Regions from separate parts of the Caballeronia sp. GAWG2-1 genome, predicted to be linked through region 2. Evidence: predicted binding sites of a transcription regulator. Region 2 holds the regulator's gene; the other holds the start of a gene.
The links. The regulator LexA, encoded in region 2, represses DNA repair genes until DNA is damaged. The targets are predictions, from matches to a motif close to ACTGTATNNNNATACAGT.
Positions count from the first base shown of each region.

Region 1: recA (recombinase RecA) is a predicted target of LexA. The motif match lies at 3,754-3,771, and genes of this name have one in related genera.

Region 1 covers NZ_JALQDD010000005.1:4,524-14,755, forward strand. The annotation lists gene NCR98_RS02425 (MFS transporter) at 1-1,035, opposite strand, end outside; gene NCR98_RS02430 (sensor histidine kinase) at 1,267-2,856, opposite strand; gene NCR98_RS02435 (response regulator transcription factor) at 2,863-3,603, opposite strand; gene recA (recombinase RecA) at 3,862-4,929, shown strand; gene recX (recombination regulator RecX) at 5,287-6,051, shown strand; gene NCR98_RS02450 (DUF2889 domain-containing protein) at 6,542-7,147, shown strand; gene sucC (ADP-forming succinate--CoA ligase subunit beta) at 7,229-8,410, shown strand; gene sucD (succinate--CoA ligase subunit alpha) at 8,518-9,399, shown strand; gene NCR98_RS02465 (TerC family protein) at 9,510-10,205, shown strand.
Region 2 covers NZ_JALQDD010000009.1:13,194-23,425, forward strand. The annotation lists gene NCR98_RS06685 (universal stress protein) at 79-588, shown strand; gene NCR98_RS06690 (DUF2939 domain-containing protein) at 748-1,365, opposite strand; gene NCR98_RS06695 (hypothetical protein) at 1,524-1,850, opposite strand; gene lexA (transcriptional repressor LexA) at 2,018-2,695, opposite strand; gene NCR98_RS06705 (sulfate ABC transporter substrate-binding protein) at 2,965-3,999, shown strand; gene cysT (sulfate ABC transporter permease subunit CysT) at 4,137-5,042, shown strand; gene cysW (sulfate ABC transporter permease subunit CysW) at 5,039-5,941, shown strand; gene NCR98_RS06720 (sulfate/molybdate ABC transporter ATP-binding protein) at 5,962-7,056, shown strand; gene NCR98_RS06725 (CysB family HTH-type transcriptional regulator) at 7,069-7,995, shown strand; gene NCR98_RS06730 (asparaginase) at 8,036-9,043, shown strand; gene lysM (peptidoglycan-binding protein LysM) at 9,089-9,577, opposite strand; gene NCR98_RS06740 (2-hydroxy-3-oxopropionate reductase) at 9,853-10,232, opposite strand, start outside.

The sequences.
Region 1 (10,232 bases), on a different contig from region 2:
GGCGGCTTCGAGCGTCGGGTTGGTGTAGTGCGCGAGCGCCTTGAAGAGCGGGAAGAAGCTCAACGCGGCGATCAGGCAGCCCGCCATGATGATCGGCTTGCGGCCGATCCGGTCCGAAAGCGACCCGAAGAACACGAAGAACGGCGTGCCGATCAAAAGCGCCACCGCGACCATGATATTCGCGCTGGTGCCATCGACCTTGAGGGTTTGCGTGAGGAAGAAGAGCGAGTAGAACTGCCCCGTGTACCACACGACCGCCTGACCCGCCGTCAAACCGAACAGCGCCAGCAACACGATCTTCAGGTTCTTCCATTCGCCGAACGCTTCGGTCAGCGGCGCCTTCGAAGTCTTGCCTTCGGACTTGATGCGCTCGAACACCGGCGATTCATGCAGCTTCATGCGAATCCACACCGACACCGCGAGCAGCAGGATCGACACGAGGAACGGAATGCGCCAGCCCCAGGCACCGAACTGTTCTTCGCCAACCATCGTGCGTACCGCCAAAATCACGATCAGCGAAATGAAAAGGCCAAGCGTCGCCGTGGTCTGGATCCACGCGGTCCATGCGCCGCGCTTGTTGGCCGGTGCGTGCTCCGCGACGTAGGTCGCCGCGCCGCCGTACTCGCCGCCGAGCGCGAGGCCCTGCAGCAAGCGCATCGCGATGAAGATGACCGGCGCCGCAATGCCTATGGTCGCGTAGCCGGGCAGGAAGCCGATCAGGAACGTCGACAGACCCATGATGACGATGGTCACGAGGAACGTGTATTTGCGCCCGACCATATCGCCGAGCCGCCCGAACACGATCGCGCCGAACGGACGCACCGCGAAACCCGCCGCGAAGCCGAGCAGCGTGAAGATAAAGCCAGCGGTCGGATTGACGCCCGAGAAGAACGTCTTGCTGATGTAGATGGCAAGCGAGCCCGCCAGATAAAAGTCGTACCACTCGAACACCGTGCCGAGCGACGAAGCGAAGATGACCTTCCTTTCCTCGCTCGTCATCGGTGCGTGGGAAATGCGCCCCTCAACCGTAGCCATGAATCGTCTCCTGATTTGAATTCGCGTACGTGTCGGAAACGCCCCGAGGCGCTCCGGTGCAACGATTATTGGAACGAAAACTTACGGCGTTCTGACTCGCCCGGATGCGTGTCGAATCGGCGCATAAAGTACATCTTCGGCTAACCATCTGCTATTTTCTTTTTATCTCGCTCATTCTTGCGTCAATGCGCGTTTTATGTTGTTTGTCGAGGTGTTGGGCGCTGGGCGGGCTCAGGGTTTGTCCCGCATAGGAAAAACCCGCTGTAAGCTCACGCGAACCAGCGTTCCAGCCAGTCGCGGCGCTTCCTGATACACATGATCTTCGATGACGAGCGTGCCGCCGTGCATCGCCGTGATCTCCTTGACAATGGCGAGACCGAGGCCGCTGCCGTCGCCCTCGCGTCCGAGAATGCGATAGAAACGCTCGAGCACGCGCTCGCGTTCGGCGCTCGGAATGCCAAGTCCGGTGTCTTCCACTTCGAGATGAACGTGATCGAGATCGTGCTCGCCGGTCCGCACGCGCACGGTCACGCGTCCGTTCGGAGGCGTGTAGCGGATGGCGTTATCGATCAGATTCGACAGCAATTCACGCAGCATCACCGCGTTGCCCTCGACTTCGACGGGATACGCGGGCTCCTCGTAACCGATATCGATACCCTTCGCGAGCGCCGCCTGCACCCAGTCGCGCACGGCGAGCCGCGCGAGATCGGTCAGTTCGACGTGCGAGAAAATCTGCCCCGTCGCGCGATTTTCCGCGCGCGCCAACGCGAGCAATTGCGTGACGAGCCGCGCCGCGTGCTCGGAACTCGTGGCGATCTGTTCGAGCGAGCGCTGCACTTCCGTCGATACCTCTTGGCGCAACGCAAACTCCGCCTGCATGCGCAGGCCGGCGAGCGGCGTTTTCATCTGATGCGCGGCGTCGGCGATAAAGCGCTTCTGAAACTCCATGTTCTGTTCGAGCCGCACGAGCAAATCGTTGAACGACGCCACGAGCGGCGCGATCTCGGGCGGCGCGCGGGCCGCTTCGAGCGGCGAGAGGTCGTCCGGACGCCGCGCGCGAATGTTCGACTGCAGCGCGTGCAGCGGCGCGAGCCCGCGCGAGAGGCCGAACCACACGAGCACGATGGCGAGCGGCAGGATCACGAACTGCGGCAGGATCACGCCTTTGATGATGTCGTTGGCGAGCTGGCTGCGTTTGTCCAGCGTCTCGGCGACCTGCACGAGCACCGGCTGCGTCTCGGCGGGATCGCGTCCCGGCGCGAGACCGGGCACATCGACCGTCGTATAGGCGACGCGAATGTCGTTGCCGCGCAGGGCGTCGTCGCGAAATTCGACGATGCCCGGCTGCGGACGATCGTCGTCATGCGGCAAGGGCATGTCACGGTCGCCGCCGACCAGTTCGCCGCGCGTGCCGAGCACTTGAAAGAACACGCTGTCGACGTTGTCGGCGCGCAGGAAATCGCGCGTGACATCGGGTAGACGCAGTTCGGCGACGCCGTTCACCGGCTGGATTTGGCGCGCGAGCATGTAGACGTCGGCTTCGAGCGCGCGGTCGAACGGACCGTTCGCAATCGACTTCGCGACCAGATACGTCACCGCGATGCTCATCGGCCAGAGCAGCAGAAGCGGCGCAAGCATCCAGTCGAGAATCTCGCCGAAGAGCGAGCGCGGATGCGTTTCGTTGTCGGGTTCGAGTTCGTCGGGAGGCGCGAACGGGTTGGCGTAGCGCGCGTCGCGCTTGGCGTCGGTGTCGCTTTCGGTGGCGGCGTGGTCGTGTCCGTGGCCGGCTTCGCTTGGTTCGGTGGAAACGGGCGACGCCATGCGCGGCTACTTGTATTGAGGGCTGGCGGGCAGGGAGTCGCTCGCCGTGGGTTGGGCAACGGCGCCGTTGTCGACGGTGGCGACGGCTTTTTCCAGCGTGTAGCCGAGCCCGCGCACCGTGATGATGCGCGCGCCGCTCGCTTCGATTTTTTTGCGCAAGCGGTGCACGTACACCTCGATTGCGTTGTTGCTTACTTCTTCACCCCACTCGCACAGATGATTCACGAGCTGTTCCTTCGACACGAGCCGCCCGATGCGCTGGAGCAGCACTTCGAGCACGCCGAGTTCGCGCGCGGACAGGTCTACGACTTGCTCGCCGATATGCGCGACGCGTCCGACCTGGTCGAACGCCAGCGAACCATGCTTCACGACAGTCGGACCGCCACCCGCGCCGCGTCGCGTCAACGCTCGAACGCGCGCTTCGAGCTCGTTGAGCGCGAAGGGTTTGGCCATATAGTCATCGGCGCCGAGGTCGAGTCCCTTCACGCGTTCGTCGACACTGTCGGCCGCCGTCAGGATCAAAACCGGCATCTGCGAATTGCGTGCGCGCAGGCGGCGCAGCACCTCCAGACCGGGCATGAGCGGCAGGCCGAGATCGAGAATCAGGAGGTCGAAAGTTTGCAGCGAAAGGGCGGTATCTGCCTCGACGCCATGCTTCACATGGTCGACGGCGTATCCCGATTGGCGGAGTGATCGAATGAGACCGTCCGCGAGTATGCTGTCGTCTTCGGCAATGAGGATTCGCATCGTGTTGTGCGCCTTCGTGCGCGGCAAAGCGCAGTCATTGCCGACACCGCATTTCGCCCGGCGCGGCGGTCTCCAGGTGTTTTGCGGTTTTTGCGCGGTGCGCGCGGCGTGGAAAAAAGACTGCGTCGCGCGATCGGGCTTGCAAAAACTACTGTTTTTTTATACAGTGTCTGCGGGAGTGCTACAGACGGGCTCGAGTTCGTTTCGAGCTTGCCGGCACCCGCCTCAGACGCCGTTCATCATAGCAAAGGACGATTCATGGAAGAAAGCAAGAAAGGCCCGGCTGGCATGACTGCGGAGAAGGGCAAGGCATTGGCCGCCGCGCTCGCGCAGATCGAAAAGCAATTCGGCAAAGGGTCGATCATGCGGCTCGGCGCAGGCGAGGTGGTGGAAGACATTCAGGTGGTCTCGACAGGGTCGCTCGGTCTGGATATCGCGCTTGGCGTCGGCGGCTTGCCGCGCGGCCGTGTCGTGGAAATCTACGGGCCTGAGTCGTCGGGCAAAACCACGCTCACGCTGCAGGTGATCGCCGAGATGCAAAAGGTCGGCGGCACGGCGGCGTTTATCGACGCAGAACACGCGCTCGACGTGCAATACGCGCAGAAGCTCGGCGTGAATGCGCAGGAACTGCTGATCTCGCAACCGGACACGGGCGAGCAGGCACTGGAAATCGCAGATGCGCTGGTGCGCTCCGGCTCCATCGACATGATCGTCATCGACTCCGTCGCGGCGCTCGTGCCGAAGGCGGAAATCGAGGGCGAAATGGGCGACTCGCTGCCTGGTTTGCAAGCGCGCCTGATGTCGCAAGCGCTGCGCAAGCTAACTGGCACCATCAAGCGTACGAACTGCCTCGTCATCTTCATCAACCAGATCCGCATGAAGATCGGCGTGATGTTCGGCAACCCGGAAACCACCACGGGCGGCAACGCGCTGAAGTTCTATTCGTCGGTGCGCCTGGACATTCGCCGTATTGGTTCCATCAAGAAGAACGACGAAGTCATCGGCAACGAAACGCGCGTGAAGGTCGTGAAGAACAAGGTCTCGCCGCCGTTCCGCGAAGCCATTTTCGACATCCTTTATGGCGAAGGCATTTCGCGTCAGGGCGAGATCATCGACCTGGGCGTGCAGGCCAAGCTGGTAGACAAGGCGGGCGCCTGGTACAGCTATAACGGCGAGCGTATTGGTCAGGGCAAGGACAACGCGCGCGAATTCCTGCGCGAGAACCCGGACATCGCCCGCGAGATCGAGAACAAGATCCGCGAGTCGCTCGGCGTGGCGGCAATGGCTGACGCCGTGGCGCCGGGCGCCACGGTGGCGGACGAGTGAGTTGTCGCTTTATCGTCACGTAGTCGTCGTCTCGTCCTTTAGATACTCACTTGGTCACTGACGATGTTGAAACGCCGGTTCGGATCGAAGGCTGGCAGAACGGACGGAAGGTTCGGGCGGTCTGCTGGTTCTGATGATCCGAACGGCGCGAGTGATCCTCAGTCGCGTGACACTCAGTCGCGCGATTCGACGAAGGCGTTGCGTGGTGGCTGGCGGCGAGAGTTGCCGGTGAATGCGCGTGATGCTGCTGAGTTGGACGCAAGGGCGGCCGATGTTGATGCTGCTGCTGTCCGGGAAAGTGAGACACCGTCGTCCGAAGATCGCCGGGCGCGTCTGGAGCAAGCCCGCGCGTTGCTGATGCAGGCAGCGTCCATTCGTGAGGGCAACGCACCGTCGAGAAACGCAACCTCCAAGCCGGCAGTGGAAAGGCCGACTCTGGCGACCAACCGTGCGCAGAACGCGTCACCCTTGGCAAGCCGGATTGCCAATCCAAACCAATCATCTGCAATCGACGCCTTCGAAGACGCCGATCCTTTCGAGCCCTTCGAGCAGTGCACGCCGGATGCAGGCGTCAACACAGCATCCGAATCGGTCTACAGCCGTTCAAGTCAACGCGCTCGCAAAACTTCCGCTGCCGAAGTCAAAGATTCCAAGCGTCCGCAACGTTCGCTTAAAGGACGCGCGCTTGCTTACCTGTCTCGTCGGGAATATAGCCGCGCGGAGTTATCGCGCAAGTTGCGTCCCTACGTCGAAGAAGCCGATTCGCTCGAAACACTGCTCGATAGCCTCGAACGTGACGGCTGGCTCTCGAACGAGCGCTTTGTCGAAAGCGTCGTGCATCGAAGAGCGGCGCGCATGGGCGGCAGCCGGATCATCCACGAATTGAAGCGTCATGCAGTGGGCGAGACACTCATCGGCGAAACCGCCGACAAACTCGCGCAGACCGAAACCGCGCGAGCGCAGTCCGTATGGGAGAGGAAGTACGGCGTCGTACCGGAAACGCCCGCGGAGCGTGCGAAGCAAGCGCGCTTTCTCGCGGCGCGCGGCTTCTCCATGAGCACGATCAGCAAGGTGTTGAAGGGAAGCGACGAAGACTGGACCGACGAAGTCATCGACGATTGATGGCGAACGCCGTCTAGTTTAGTGCGGGCGCATTCGAGCGCCATGTGATTGCCCGAGCGCCATGTGCATCTATTTCGTGCTTTCACGTGCTGGACTCATGGCGAAGCCGCATTCCATCACGACGTGGTTCAAAACCATTCACACGCGAAGCGTTAGGTTAATTATTCCATGCTCCACGCGCTTGCCTCATCGTGCTGGCGGATTTCGACCGCTGAGTAATTTCAGGTTTCGCGCGCATGCAAACAGGTCGGGCTCATGTTTCCACATCCGCGTGTTGAGCTTCTAGTCCACCAAAGTAAGAAGTGATTTCAAACGACCGCGTGCATGCAAGCTCCGAGGCGGGAAGAAAATCCCGCACCGCGCCGAAGCGTTAATAAGCACAGGCTTTCAAGCTTTCCCCGCGCACGTTTCTGGTGCCTGAGTCATCCCCGGCTTGAAATACCCAATATGCTAAAATTCCACGGTTTTCCCGTTCCGGCTTTGGTCCAGCATGCCTCTTTCCCCGCCCGTTTCCCGACAATTGCGCCATCGTCGCGCGATTCGGATTGAAGCGTTCGAGCGAGATGACGGCCTTTGGGACATCGAAGCCGTTCTAACCGACGAGAAGACGCGCGACTTTCAACTCGTGACGGGCGTACGGCCATACGGTCAGCCAATCCATGAACTCTGGCTACGCATCACCATCGACCGCGAACTCACTATCGTCGACGCAGAAGCGTCCTCGGAGTGGGCGCCTTATGCTGGTCTCTGCGCCGAGTCCAATCCCGCCTATCGCTCGCTCATCGGGCTCAATCTCCTCAAGAATTTTCGCCGCGAAGTCAATCAGCGTATTGGCGGCGCGGCCGCTTGCACGCATCTCACCGAGTTGTGCGCCGTCCTGCCGACTGTCGCCATCCAGGGATTTGCGGGTCAGGTCTGGAACACCGAATCGGGTAATCCGTTCGATTCGAAGGACGCAAAGGCAGCATCGGACACACCGCCGTTTCAGCTCGGGCGCTGTCACGCATTGCGCTTCGACGGCCCCGCGGTCGAGGAGTACTATCCGCGCTGGTTCGAGCGCGCAGGCACAAACGACACCAAGCCGCGCGATACCTAGCGCGCACGCGGCGATCAGCATTCAAACAAGAATCGATGAAATCAGCGGTTCAGCAAATCGAAGTTCACTCCAACTCTCAGACTGAAGGAATCACGCATGAAGATTCACGAGTACCAGGGTAAGGAAATCCTGCGGAAATTCGGCGTCGCGGTCCCGCGCGGCAAACCCGTGTTCTCGGTGGATGATGCGGTCAAGGCCGCGGAAGAGCTGGGCGGCCCGGTATGGGTCGTCAAGGCGCAGATTCATGCTGGCGGCCGTGGTAAGGGCGGCGGCGTGAAGGTCGCGAAGTCGATCGATCAGGTCCGCGAATACGCGAACCAGATCCTCGGCATGCAGCTCGTTACGCACCAGACCGGTTCCGAGGGCCAGAAGGTGAACCGTCTTCTGATCGAAGAAGGCGCGGACATCAAGAAGGAACTTTACGTCGGCCTCGTGCTCGACCGCGTTTCGCAAAAGGTCGTCGTGATGGCGTCGAGCGAAGGCGGCATGGACATCGAGGAAGTCGCGGAAAAGACGCCCGAGTTGCTGCACAAGCTGCCGGTCGATCCCGCCACGGGCTTGAAGGACGCCGAAGCGGACGACCTCGCGCGCAAGATCGGCATTCCAGACGCATCGTTGCCGCAAGCACGCACCATTCTGCAGGGTCTCTACAAGGCGTTCTACGAGACGGATGCATCGCTCGCGGAAATCAACCCGCTGATCCTGACCGGCGACGGCAAGGTCATCGCGCTCGACGCCAAATTCAACTTCGACGCGAACGCGCTCTTCCGTCACCCGGAAATCGTCGCGTATCGCGATCTCGACGAAGAAGATCCGGCTGAAGTCGAAGCGTCGAAGTTCGACCTCGCGTACATCTCGCTCGACGGCAACATCGGCTGTCTCGTGAACGGCGCGGGTCTGGCCATGGCCACGATGGACACCATCAAGCTGTTCGGCGGCGAGCCGGCCAACTTCCTGGACGTCGGCGGCGGCGCCACGACCGAGAAGGTAACCGAAGCCTTCAAGCTGATGCTCAAGAATCCGAACCTGAAGGCGATCCTCGTCAACATCTTCGGCGGCATCATGCGCTGCGACGTGATCGCGGAAGGCGTGATGGTCGCGTCGAAGGCCGTGGACCTGAAGGTGCCGCTCGTCGTGCGCATGAAGGGCACGAACGAAGACCTCGGCAAGAAGATGCTAGCGGACTCCGGTCTGCCGATCATCTCCGCCGACAGCATGGAAGAAGCCGCGCAGAAGGTCGTCGCGGCGGCCGAAGGCAAGTAAGCGCGCCCGCTTCCTAGTCTGACAAGAGCGTTCCACCAGATACGAATGGCGGCGCGGGCTTTCCATATGAGAAAGCGTCGCGACGCCAAACGAACAGAGGTCACTACATGTCGATTCTGATCAACAAAGACACGAAGGTCATCACGCAGGGCATCACCGGCAAGACCGGTCAGTTCCATACGCGCGCCTGCCGCGAATACGCGAACGGCCGCGAAGCGTACGTCGCGGGCGTGAACCCGAAGAAGGCCGGCGAAGATTTCGAAGGCATCCCCATTTACGCGAGCGTGAAGGAAGCGAAGGCCGAAACGGGCGCAACCGTATCGGTGATCTACGTTCCGCCCGCGGGCGCCGCCGCCGCGATCTGGGAAGCCGTCGAGGCCGATCTCGATCTCGCCATCTGCATCACGGAAGGCATTCCGGTTCGCGACATGCTGGAAATCAAGGACCGCATGCGCCGCGAAAATCGCAAGACGCTGCTGCTCGGACCGAACTGCCCCGGCACGATCACGCCGGACGAACTGAAGATCGGCATCATGCCGGGTCACATCCACCGCAAGGGTCGCATCGGAGTGGTATCGCGCTCGGGCACGCTGACGTATGAAGCAGTGGGTCAGTTGACGGCGCTGGGTCTTGGCCAGTCGTCGGCGGTCGGTATTGGCGGCGATCCGATCAACGGTCTCAAGCACATCGACGTGATGAAGATGTTCAACGACGATCCGGAAACGGACGCCGTCATCATGATCGGCGAGATCGGCGGTCCGGACGAAGCGAACGCCGCTTACTGGATCAAGGACAACATGAAGAAGCCGGTGGTTGGCTTCATCGCGGGCGTCACGGCGCCTCCGGGCAAGCGCATGGGTCACGCAGGCGCGCTGATCTCGGGCGGCGCGGACACGGCCGATGCCAAGCTCGAAATCATGGACGCGTGCGGCATCAAGGTCACGAAGAACCCGTCGGAAATGGGTCGTCTGTTGAAGTCGGTGATATAAGCGGGTTTATCGGCAGAACGGCCTGGGGTTTGGTACTCTTACCGAATCCTTTCGTAACCGCCGAATAGAAAGCGAGGGAGCGTTGGCTTCCTCGCTTTTTTTATTACTACATGCTCGATTTTTTTGCGACGCTCCATTGGGGCGCGGTGCTTCAGATCATTGTCATCGACATTCTGCTCGGTGGCGACAACGCGGTCGTGATCGCGCTCGCCTGTCGCGGTTTGCCCGATGGCCAGCGTACGCGTGGCATCTTGCTGGGCACGCTCGGCGCCATCGTGCTGCGCGTCGTGCTGATTGCGTTCGCGGTGTTTCTGCTCGATATCCCGTTCCTCAAGTTCGTCGGCGGCATCCTGCTGCTGTGGATCGGCGTGAAGCTGATGCAGCCCGACCACGACGCGCACGAGATCAACGCATCGGACAAGCTCTGGACAGCGGTCAAGACCATCGTCATCGCGGACGCCGTGATGAGCCTCGACAACGTCATCGCCATTGCGGGCGCGGCGGAGGCGGCGGACCCGCGGCATCGCTTCACGCTCGTCGTCTTCGGGCTGGTGGTGAGCATTCCGCTCATCGTGTGGGGCAGCACGCTGGTGCTGAAGCTGCTCGATCGCTTTCCGGTCATCGTGCTTTTTGGCGCGGCGTTGCTCGGGTGGATTGCGGGCGGCTTGATCATCGACGATCCCTTCATCGATCGATGGCCCGCGCTGAACACCGAGCTCGTCGGGTATATCGCGCGAGCGGTGGGCGCGATTTTCGTGGTCGCGGCGGGCGTGCTGATGAAGCGGCGCGCGCTCGCCAGTGCATAACGGGCGCCGGGGTGAGGCTGTTCTATG
Region 2 (10,232 bases):
CATGAGGCGACCTACCATGATGAAGATGCGCCGCACTCGATTTGCCGACACCATCGGCTACGCGGCAGGGAGATCATGATGTCAGGCTATCGAAAAATCCTGTTGTGCTACGACGGCTCCAGAGAGGGCCGCAAGGCGTTGCGTCAGGGCGCGAATCTCGCGCTTGCCTTGAACGCGGAGACGCACGTGCTGGCGGTGGTGGATATGCGTTCGAGCATTGCGCAAAGCGCCGGTCTTCTGACCGACATGGCATGCGGACGGTTCGAGGATGCCGCACGCGATATCCTGCAAGAAGGCGTGGAGTGGCTGCGCGAACGCGGCTTGCAGGCGCAGGGCCATTTCGCATTCGGGCATCCGATCGATGAAATCGCCACGCTGGCGGAAAGTCTTAAGGTCGATCTGGTCGTGGTCGGCCATCGATGCCGCAGCGGTCTCGCGCGCTGGTGGATGGGCGCGGGCAACACACCGCTGCTCGATCGCGTGTCATGCAGCATATTGGTTGCGGTTTGTCAGGCAGGTGAGTCGGCCGAAGCGGAAGATGAGGCGGCTTATGCGGCGAAGCCGGACCGGGCCGAAGTAAGTGTTTGAGGATAGGTTTGCGCGATGAGGCTGGCCTGCGTCGGGCCAGTGCTGTTTTGCGCTATCAGCGCCAGTTGCCTTAGCCTTGAATGACGGCAGCGCACGCTTAACGCCGCAAGAAATCCATGAAGCGCTTACCGGCACTTTAATGGTTGTCCAACAACGAACTCACCCGTTCAAATCAACCGCGACCAGCTTCCACGTTATCAACCCGTACCGATGAAAGATCGCTGAGTACCGCGCATCGCCGGCACCGTGCTGGTAGGTCACCACGAACGTATCGAAGCTGCGATATCCGGCCGTGGTCTGCGGTGGTTGTCGCGGCGGTTCTTGAGTCGCAGCAATGCCCGATGCCGCTTCCGACGGCGGTGAACTCGCCGCCGCCTGACCGTCTCGAACCGGTGGCACGACATCCGGTGGATGCTCGCCTGGATCTCCCCGCGGCGGAATGCCATTCAAAATCGCGGCGACGCCTTCGGGCGTAGCGTAGGAATCCACCAGCGGCCCTACGAGCGCCGCGCCGATCATTGCACCGATGATCGCGAGCGGATTGCCGCTCTTCTGGATATCGACGCGCCGCGTCAGCAGTGCGCCGACTTGCTCTTTGAGACTTTCACGCAGTGCGGGGAAGTCGACGTATTCGTTGACGGTCTGTGCATTGCGTGCATCGGCCGCGTGCTTGACGCGGTTCAGCGCGATATAGGGCGACGCATAGACAAGGCTTAACCCTGCAACGATGAAGAGAATGACGAGCGCGGCGACGAAATAACGCGTAGTGCGGGACATGCGAAGGAACGACCCCTGGCGTGACATGGGTGACATGAAAGAACGATTGACCATGTTCACGCCGGATATATCCCGAGCTTCATTCCTTGCAGCCGATAGATTGCGGACTGCCTGCATTGCACATAACTCAAATTCACTCGGCAAACGCTCTACCGCGCTCAGGCCAGGATGCCGCTGCTAACGCCGGCGCGTTCCTCGTCGATACACCGGTCGATCATGCGCGACACCTCGCCGATATTGCCGACCATGATTACCCGCGACTCACTGCGATACACCCGCACCGGCGCGCGCTGTTCCGATTCCGCATGCACCGCGCTATTGAGCGACACACGGGCGAAGGCGGGTTGACGCGACGGCAACGCGGGCATCTCGTCGAAGAGATCGGGCGCCGCTTCAGGTCGCGCCACGGCGCATGAGATCAGCGAGCGCAAATGACGCAGACGGCCAAACTGACGAAAGGGCAGCAAACGGGCGAAACGTTCCATGATGACTCTCCAGACGGCGGACGACAGACGACAGACGATAGGACGCACCGCGGCACGCCGCGAGCGGTGGCCGTCATGCTTGTAATTTTCGAAACGTGCCGCGTCGCGCGAGGGCGAGGAGGCGAAGCGGGCGGCGATGTTGACGCGCCGCGCGCCCGAGTCGTGCGTTAGAACTCGCCGGAGCGGATGAGCCCGACCGCGATTCCTTCCAGCGCGAAGTCGCCGCTGCCGGAGCGCACGAAGATGTTTTCGTAGTCGGGATTCTCCGCGACCAATTCCACGCCATCTGGCCGGCGCTTCCAGCGCTTCACCGTGACGTCGTCGCCAATACGCGCGACCACGATCTGCCCGTCTTTCGCTTCATTGCGCTTCTGTACGGCAAGCAGGTCGCCGTCGAGAATGCCCGCGTCGCGCATGGACAAGCCGCGCACCTTCAGCAAATAGTCGGGCTTGCCCGAAAAGAACGCAGGGTCGCACGCGTAGTGTTGCGAAATATGCTCCTGCGCAAGGATGGGGCTGCCCGCCGCAACGCGCCCGACCAGCGGAAGCGACAACTGCATGATGCTCTGATGCGGCAAGGTGAACTGATGCGGAAGATCGTCCGAACGGTCGATGCGCGCGGAGCCTCCCAACAGGCGGATGCCACGCGACGAACCCGCCGCGAGTTCGATCACGCCCTTGCGCGCCAGTGCCCGCAGATGTTCCTCGGCGGAGTTCGCGGAGCTGAAGCCAAGCTCGGCAGCGATCTCGGCACGCGTGGGCGGAAAGCCCGTGCGGTCGATGGCTCGCTGGATGAGCTCGAACACTTGCTGCTGTCGCGCGGTAAGTTTTGAGGGTTTGGTCACTTGCTGGAGCCTCGGCGCACTGTATGGATGGACAGATGACTGTATTTTTATACAGTATTTCGCGCTTTTCAAGCTTTACTTGAAGTTCATCGCCAGATCCTTTACTGACAAGGCTGCAGCGCGCTCAAACAGTCGCTATTCGTCCCTCGGACTGCGAAAAACCTCGCTTTAGCACTTTTGCATCTAAAAAAGTGAGAAACAATTATTTCTAATCATATAAGCTCGCCTTTAGACTGATTCCGTCAATTCGATAAGACGGAGAACGGGGAATGCATAGCATCAGGGCTGGATTGAAGGGCGGCGCGAAACAAATCTTTGCCGCGCTGGCGATCACGGCGGCCAGTTTCGGAATCTCGGCCACCGCGCACGCGGACACGTCGTTTCTGAACGTCTCGTACGATCCGACGCGCGAGTTGTATCAGGACTTCAACCAGGCCTTTGCGAAGAAGTGGACGGCGGACACCGGCGAAACGGTCACCTTCAAGCAATCTCATGGCGGTTCCGGCGGCCAAGCGCGCGCGGTTCTAGACGGGCTTCAGGCAGACGTCGTGACGCTTGCGCTTGCATACGACATCGACGCGCTCGCCTCCAAGGGCATCGTCGGGACGGACTGGCAGAAGCGTCTGCCGGACAATGCATCGCCGTACACGTCGACCATTGTGTTTCTAGTGCGCAAGGGCAACCCGAAGGGCATCAAGGACTGGGACGATCTCACCAAGCCGGGCGTGTCGATCGTCACGCCGAACCCGAAGACCTCGGGCGGCGCGCGCTGGAACTATCTGGCGGCGTGGGCGTATGCGCAACACAAGCCCGGCGGCAACGAAGAGACCGCGAAGGAGTTCGTGACCAAGCTCTACAAGAACGCAGGCGTGCTCGATTCCGGCGCACGCGGCGCGACTACCAGCTTCGTGCAGCGCGGTCAGGGCGACGTGCTGATCGCATGGGAAAACGAGGCGTTCCTGTCACTCAAGGAATTCGGTCCGGAGAAGTTTCAGATCGTGGTTCCTTCGGTGAGCATTCTGGCCGAGCCGCCGGTGGCGGTGGTGGACAAGGTCGTCGACAAGCACGGCACGCGCAAGCTGGCCGAAGCGTATCTGAAGTATCTGTATAGCGACGAAGGCCAGCAGATCGCGGCGCGCAATTTCTATCGTCCGCGTTCGGACAAGGTGCCCGCCGAGCTGACCAAGCAGTTCCCCAAGCTCAAGCTCTACACCATCGACGACACCTTCGGTGGCTGGACCAAAGCGCAGAAGACGCACTTCGCGGACGGCGGCGTGTTCGATTCGATCTATCAGCCGCAGTAAGCAGGCAAGAGACCGGGCGCCGCGAGGCGCTCGAGTCGCAATGAAAGCGGCCGCAAAGACGGCCGCGCATGACGAGACTAAAAGACAGTGCGCTTATCCCCCGGCGCGAAGGCAGGACGATCAAGGATGAAGCAAAGATGACAACGTTCACTTTCCGAAAGCCGAGTGCGTTACCCGGCTTCGGGCTGACGATCGGCATCACGGTGGCTTACCTGAGCCTCGTGGTGCTGATTCCGCTTGCGGCGACCTTCGCCAAGACCGCGACGCTCGACTGGGCGCAGTTCGTTCGCGCCGTCACCGGGCCGCGTGTGCTGGCGTCGTATCGACTCACGTTCACGGCGGCGCTCGGCGGGGCGGTCATCAACGCGATCTTCGGCTTCCTGGTCGCATGGGTGCTCGTGCGCTACACGTTCCCGTTCAAGCGTGTCGTCGATGCCATCGTCGATCTGCCGTTTGCGCTGCCGACCTCCGTTGCCGGCATTTCGCTTGCCGCCGTGTACGCGAGCAACGGCTGGATCGGGCAGTATCTCGCGCCGCTCGGCATCAAGGTGGCGTTCACGCCGCTCGGCGTGCTCGTGGCGCTGACGTTCATCGGCTTGCCGTTCGTCGTGCGCACGGTGCAGCCGGTGCTCGAAGACTTCGAGCGCGAGCAGGAAGAAGCCGCCGCATGTCTCGGCGCCACGCGCTGGCTGACGTTTCGCCGCGTCGTGTTGCCAGCGCTCTTTCCCGCGCTTCTGACCGGTTTCGCGCTTGCGTTCGCGCGCGCGCTCGGCGAATACGGTTCGGTCATCTTCATCGCGGGCAATGTCCCAATGAAGTCGGAGATCACGTCGCTGCTCATCATCACCAAGCTCGAACAGTACGACTATGCCGGCGCGACGGCCATCGCCGTCGTGATGCTGTGCGTGTCCTTTCTCATGCTGCTTCTCATCAACACGCTGCAATGGTTCCTGCAACGCCGCACGAGCAAGACGGGCGCGGCGCCCGTGGTGGCTGCGGGGCCCTCGCTGCATGCCGGCACTCCGGGCGGAGGTCACGCATGAGCACGCCAAACAGCAAGGCGCTTCCCGTGAACACCGCCGCGCGCGGTGAGACCAACCGGCTCAATCCCGTCACCGAACCGCGCGCCGTGCGCTGGATACTCACGGGTATCGCGCTCGTGTTTCTCGCGCTGTTTCTGGTCGTGCCGCTCGTGGCCGTGTTCGTGCAGGCCTTCGCGAAGGGCATCGACTATTACTTCGATTCGCTCAAGGACCCGGACGCGTGGTCGGCCATCAAGCTCACGCTCTTGACCGCCGCGATTGCCGTGCCGCTCAACGTGGTGTTCGGGCTCGCGGCATCGTGGGCCATCGCCAAGTTCGAGTTTCGCGGCAAGGCGCTTCTGACGACGCTCATCGACTTGCCGTTCTCGGTGTCGCCCGTGATCTCCGGCCTCATCTACGTGCTCATGTTCGGCGCGCAGGGCTGGTTCGGACCGTGGCTGATTTCGCACGATGTGCAGATCATCTTCGCGGTGCCGGGAATCGTGCTCGCGACCATCTTCGTGACGTTCCCGTTCGTCGCGCGCGAACTGATTCCGTTGATGCAGGCGCAAGGCAACGACGAGGAAGAGGCCGCGCACGTGCTCGGCGCGTCGGGCTGGCAGATCTTCCGGCGCGTGACCTTGCCCAACGTGAAGTGGGGCCTGCTCTACGGCGTGATTCTCTGTAACGCGCGCGCGATGGGCGAGTTCGGCGCGGTCTCGGTGGTCTCGGGCCACATTCGCGGCCAGACCGACACCATGCCGCTGCACGTCGAGATTCTCTACAACGAATACAACTTCTCGGCCGCCTTCGCGGTGGCGTCGCTGCTTGCATTGCTCGCACTCGTCACGCTCGGGCTGAAGCTGCTCGCGGAGCGCCGCATGACGGCCACGCTGAGCGACGTGAAGGCAACCGTATAAATGGAAGGCGTGGATCAATCATGAGCATCATCGTTCGCAATCTGCAGAAGCGCTTCGGCACCTTCACCGCGCTCGACAACGTCACGCTGGATTTTCCGTCGGGCGAACTCGTCGCGCTGCTCGGACCTTCCGGCTGCGGCAAGACCACGCTCTTGCGCGTGATCGCCGGCCTCGAATATGCCGATGCCGGTCAGGTCGTGCTCAACGGCGAGGACGTTGCCGAAGTGGGCGCGCGTGAGCGGCAAGTCGGCTTCGTGTTCCAGCATTACGCGCTGTTCCGCCACATGACCGTGTTCGAGAACGTCGCCTTCGGCTTGCGCGTGAAGCCGCGCCGCGAGCGGCCAACGGAGGCCGTCATCCGCGAGAAGGTGCATGAATTGTTGAAGCTCGTGCAACTCGACTGGCTCGCGGAGCGCTTTCCGTCCGAACTGTCGGGCGGTCAGCGTCAACGTATCGCGTTGGCGCGAGCGCTTGCCGTCGAACCTAAAGTGCTGCTGCTCGACGAACCCTTCGGCGCGCTCGACGCCAAGGTGCGCAAGGAATTACGTAGCTGGCTGCGCCGTCTGCACGACGATCTGCATATCTCGACGCTCTTCGTCACGCACGACCAGGAAGAGGCGCTCGAAGTGGCGGATCGCATCGTCGTGATGAATCACGGGCGCGTGGAGCAGGTGGGCAGCCCGCAAGACGTGTATGACCATCCGCAGACCTCGTTCGTCTACGAGTTCCTCGGTGCGGCCAATCGCCTGCAAGGTCATGTCGATGCCAACGGCTTCGTCGCCGATGGCGCCACGCAGGCCATTGCCGTGCCCGCGCATTTCAGCGGCCGCGCGCTGGCCTACGTGCGTCCGCACGATCTGGCGATCTATCCCGTCGATGGCACGCATCGCGACGGCATCGTGGTCGGCGTGCGGCGCGTGGTGACGCTCGGCGGCTCGGTGCGCGTGGAACTCGAAGGCAACTCGGGGCGCATTCTCGAAGCGGAACTCGACCGCGAGTCGTGGCGCACGCTGCGACTCGACGTAGGCGACGGCGCGACCGCCGTGCCGCGCGCGTTGCGCGTCTTCCCGGCAGGCGATGCGAACGGGGCACAACAAACAAAAGCAACGGCATAAAGAGAGGCTGAAATGAACTTCCAGCAATTGCGCTTCGTGCGCGAAGCAGTGCGTCAGAACATGAATCTGACCGAGGTCGCGAACGTGCTCTATACGTCGCAGTCTGGCGTGTCGAAGCAGATCAAGGACCTCGAGGACGAACTCGGCGTCGATATCTTCATCCGACGCGGCAAGCGTCTGACCGGCCTTACCGAGCCTGGCAAACAGGTGCATCAGTTGATCGAGCGCATGTTGCTCGACGCTGAAAACCTGCGCCGCGTCGCGCGCCAGTTCGCGGATCAGGACAACGGCCATCTCGTCGTGGCGACGACGCACACGCAAGCGCGTTACGCGCTGCCGAAGGTGATCCGCCAGTTCACGGAAGTGTTCCCGAAGGTGCATCTCGCGCTGCGTCAGGGCAGTCCGCAGCAGATCGCGCAGATGATCATCAACGGCGAAGCGGATATCGGCATCTCGACGGAAGCGCTCGACCGCTATCCCGACATCGTCACCTTCCCGTGCTACTCGTGGCATCACACGGTCGTCGTGCCGAAGGGCCATCCGCTCGTCGGACTCGAGAACATCACGCTGGAACAGATCGCCGAGTATCCGGTCGTTACTTACGATCAGGATTTCACGGGACGCTCGCATATCGACCAGGCCTTCGCGAGCGCGGGTGCCATTCCCGATATCGTCCTCACCGCCATCGATGCCGACGTGATCAAGACGTATGTCGAGCTTGGCATGGGTATCGGCATCGTCGCGGCGATGGCGTATGACCCGAAGCGCGACAGCGAACTCGTCGCGCTCGATACGCAGCATCTGTTCGAGGCGAGCACGACGCGCGTCGGCTTGCGCAAGGGCGCGTTCTTGCGGGCCTACGCTTACCGGCTGATCGAGATGTTCGCGCCGCAACTCGACGAGGCGCAGATCGCGGCGCAACTGCGCGAAGCGGCTTGAGCGAGTTCAGGTTCATCCCGGCTGATTTACAATCGCCGGCATGAACACTTCTCTCGATACCTTGCCGCGCCTCGCCGTTCTCGCGACGGGCGGCACCATCGCCGGACAAGCTGGCGATGCATCCAGGACAGCGGGTTACAAAGCAGGCGTGGTCGGCGTCGACAAGCTGCTCGAAGCCGTGCCCGCGCTCGGCTCGGTCGCGCGCATTCACGCGGAACAGATTGCGAGCATCGACAGCAAGGACATGACGCCCGCGCTGTGGACGACGCTTTCGCGGCGGATCGATGCACTGCTCGCGCAAGACGATATCGATGGCGTGGTCGTCACGCACGGCACGGACACGCTCGAAGAGACCGCTTACTTGCTGCATCTGACGGTGAAGAGCGCGAAGCCGGTCGTCCTGACCGCGGCGATGCGGCCCTCCAGTGCGCTGTCCGCCGATGGTCCGTTGAATCTGCTCAACGCGCTCACGGTCGCCGCTTCGAGGCAGGCGGCGGGGCAGGGCGTGCTGATCGCGTTCAATAATTTGATCCACAGCGCACGCGAAGTCACGAAGACGAGCACCTATGCCGTCGATGCCTTCCGTTCGCCCGAAGCGGGCGCGCTCGGTTTCGTGCAGGACGGACGCGTCGAGTTTCAACGCACGGTCGTGCGGCCGCACACGCTCGCGAGCGAATTCACCGTGCCGCAAGACTGGCCGATGGTCGAAATCGTCGCGAGTTATGCGGGCGTATCGCGCGTTCCGGTCGATGCGCTCGTCGGCGCTGGCGTGAAGGGCATCGTGCTTGCGGGTACCGGCAACGGCTCCATGAGTTCGACGCTCGCGCAAGCCTTCGCCGATGCCATTGGGCGAGGCGTGGCGGTGGTGCGTTCGTCGCGCGTTGGCTCGGGTCATGTGATGCGCAACGGCGCCGCACCCGACGATGCGCTCGGCACCGTCAGCGCGGGCACGCTCAATCCGTACAAGGCGCGCGTGCTGTTGCAACTGGCGCTTGCGAGAGGCGTGAGCGATGCGCCCGGCCTGCAGCGCATCTTCGAGACATACTGAAACCGAAACGAAAAACGCGAACCGGAGTTCGCGTTTTTCGTTGCTTCAGCTTGCAGCCGGAATGCGTAGCACCTGTCCCGGATAGATCTTGTCCGGGCTCTTGAGCATGGGCTTGTTGGCTTCGAAAATGACATCGTTTTTCGCGCCGCTGCCGTAATACTTCTCCGCGATTTTCCAGAGATTGTCGCCGGCCACGACCGTATGAAATTGCGACTCCGGAGCGGACGATGGCACGGTCAGTTGGTCATCCACCTTGTCCACGTGCTGCACGTTGCCTGCCGCGACGAGGATCTTCTCCTTCGTGGCCTGATCCGCCGCTTCGCCCGATACGGTGACCGTGTGCGACGCGCCGTCGTACTTCACTTGCAGATCCTGCGCTTCGAGCCCTTGCGAACGAATGTACGTCGCGATGGCTTCGCCGGCCTTGAGATTGAGCTCCGCGACATCCACGGCCGCAGGCGCGGCCTGCGCGGTTTGCGAGGTTGCACCAAAGAGCTTCTCGCCTGCTTCCTTGATAAAGCTGAGGATTCCCATTGCTGAACTCCTTAAGTGTCGATGGTGAGCGCTTGCGCCAGGGCAAGGCTTCGTTAGTCGCATCACTTCAAGGATAGTTCGGAGATTGTGACAATGGCTGGTTCATGCGCGATCCAACAATCCGACGCGGACACCCGACGGAAAACCGTCTGACCGACCAAGGCTTACCCGGCTCGACCGACGGGTGCCGCTCTCGGACCCCACTTGCCGCCCTCAGCCCAGAGCGGCATTTGTCCCGCGTGCCCATACGCGGGACGCCCCACGGTACCGGTCGTTCAAGCCGCGGCTTTCGCCTTCTGCGGTTCTTGAGCAACCTGGAAGTTCGACATGATTTCAAGCGCCCGCACGAGTCCCGAGTGATCCCAGGCTTTGCCGCCATTGGCCGCGCACACGCTGAACAACTGCTGCGCGCTCGCGGTGTGGGGCAGGGCGAGACCCATCTTGCGCGCGCCTTCGAGCGCAAGATTCAAGTCCTTCTGATGCAGTTCGATACGGAAGCCCGGGTCGAACGTGCGCTTCGTCATGCGCTCGCCGTGCACTTCGAGAATGCGCGACGCGGCGAACCCGCCCATTAATGCCCGGCGCACGCGTTCCGGATCGGCGCCCGAACGCGAGGCAAACAACAAGGCCTCGGCGACGGCTTCGATGTTGAGCG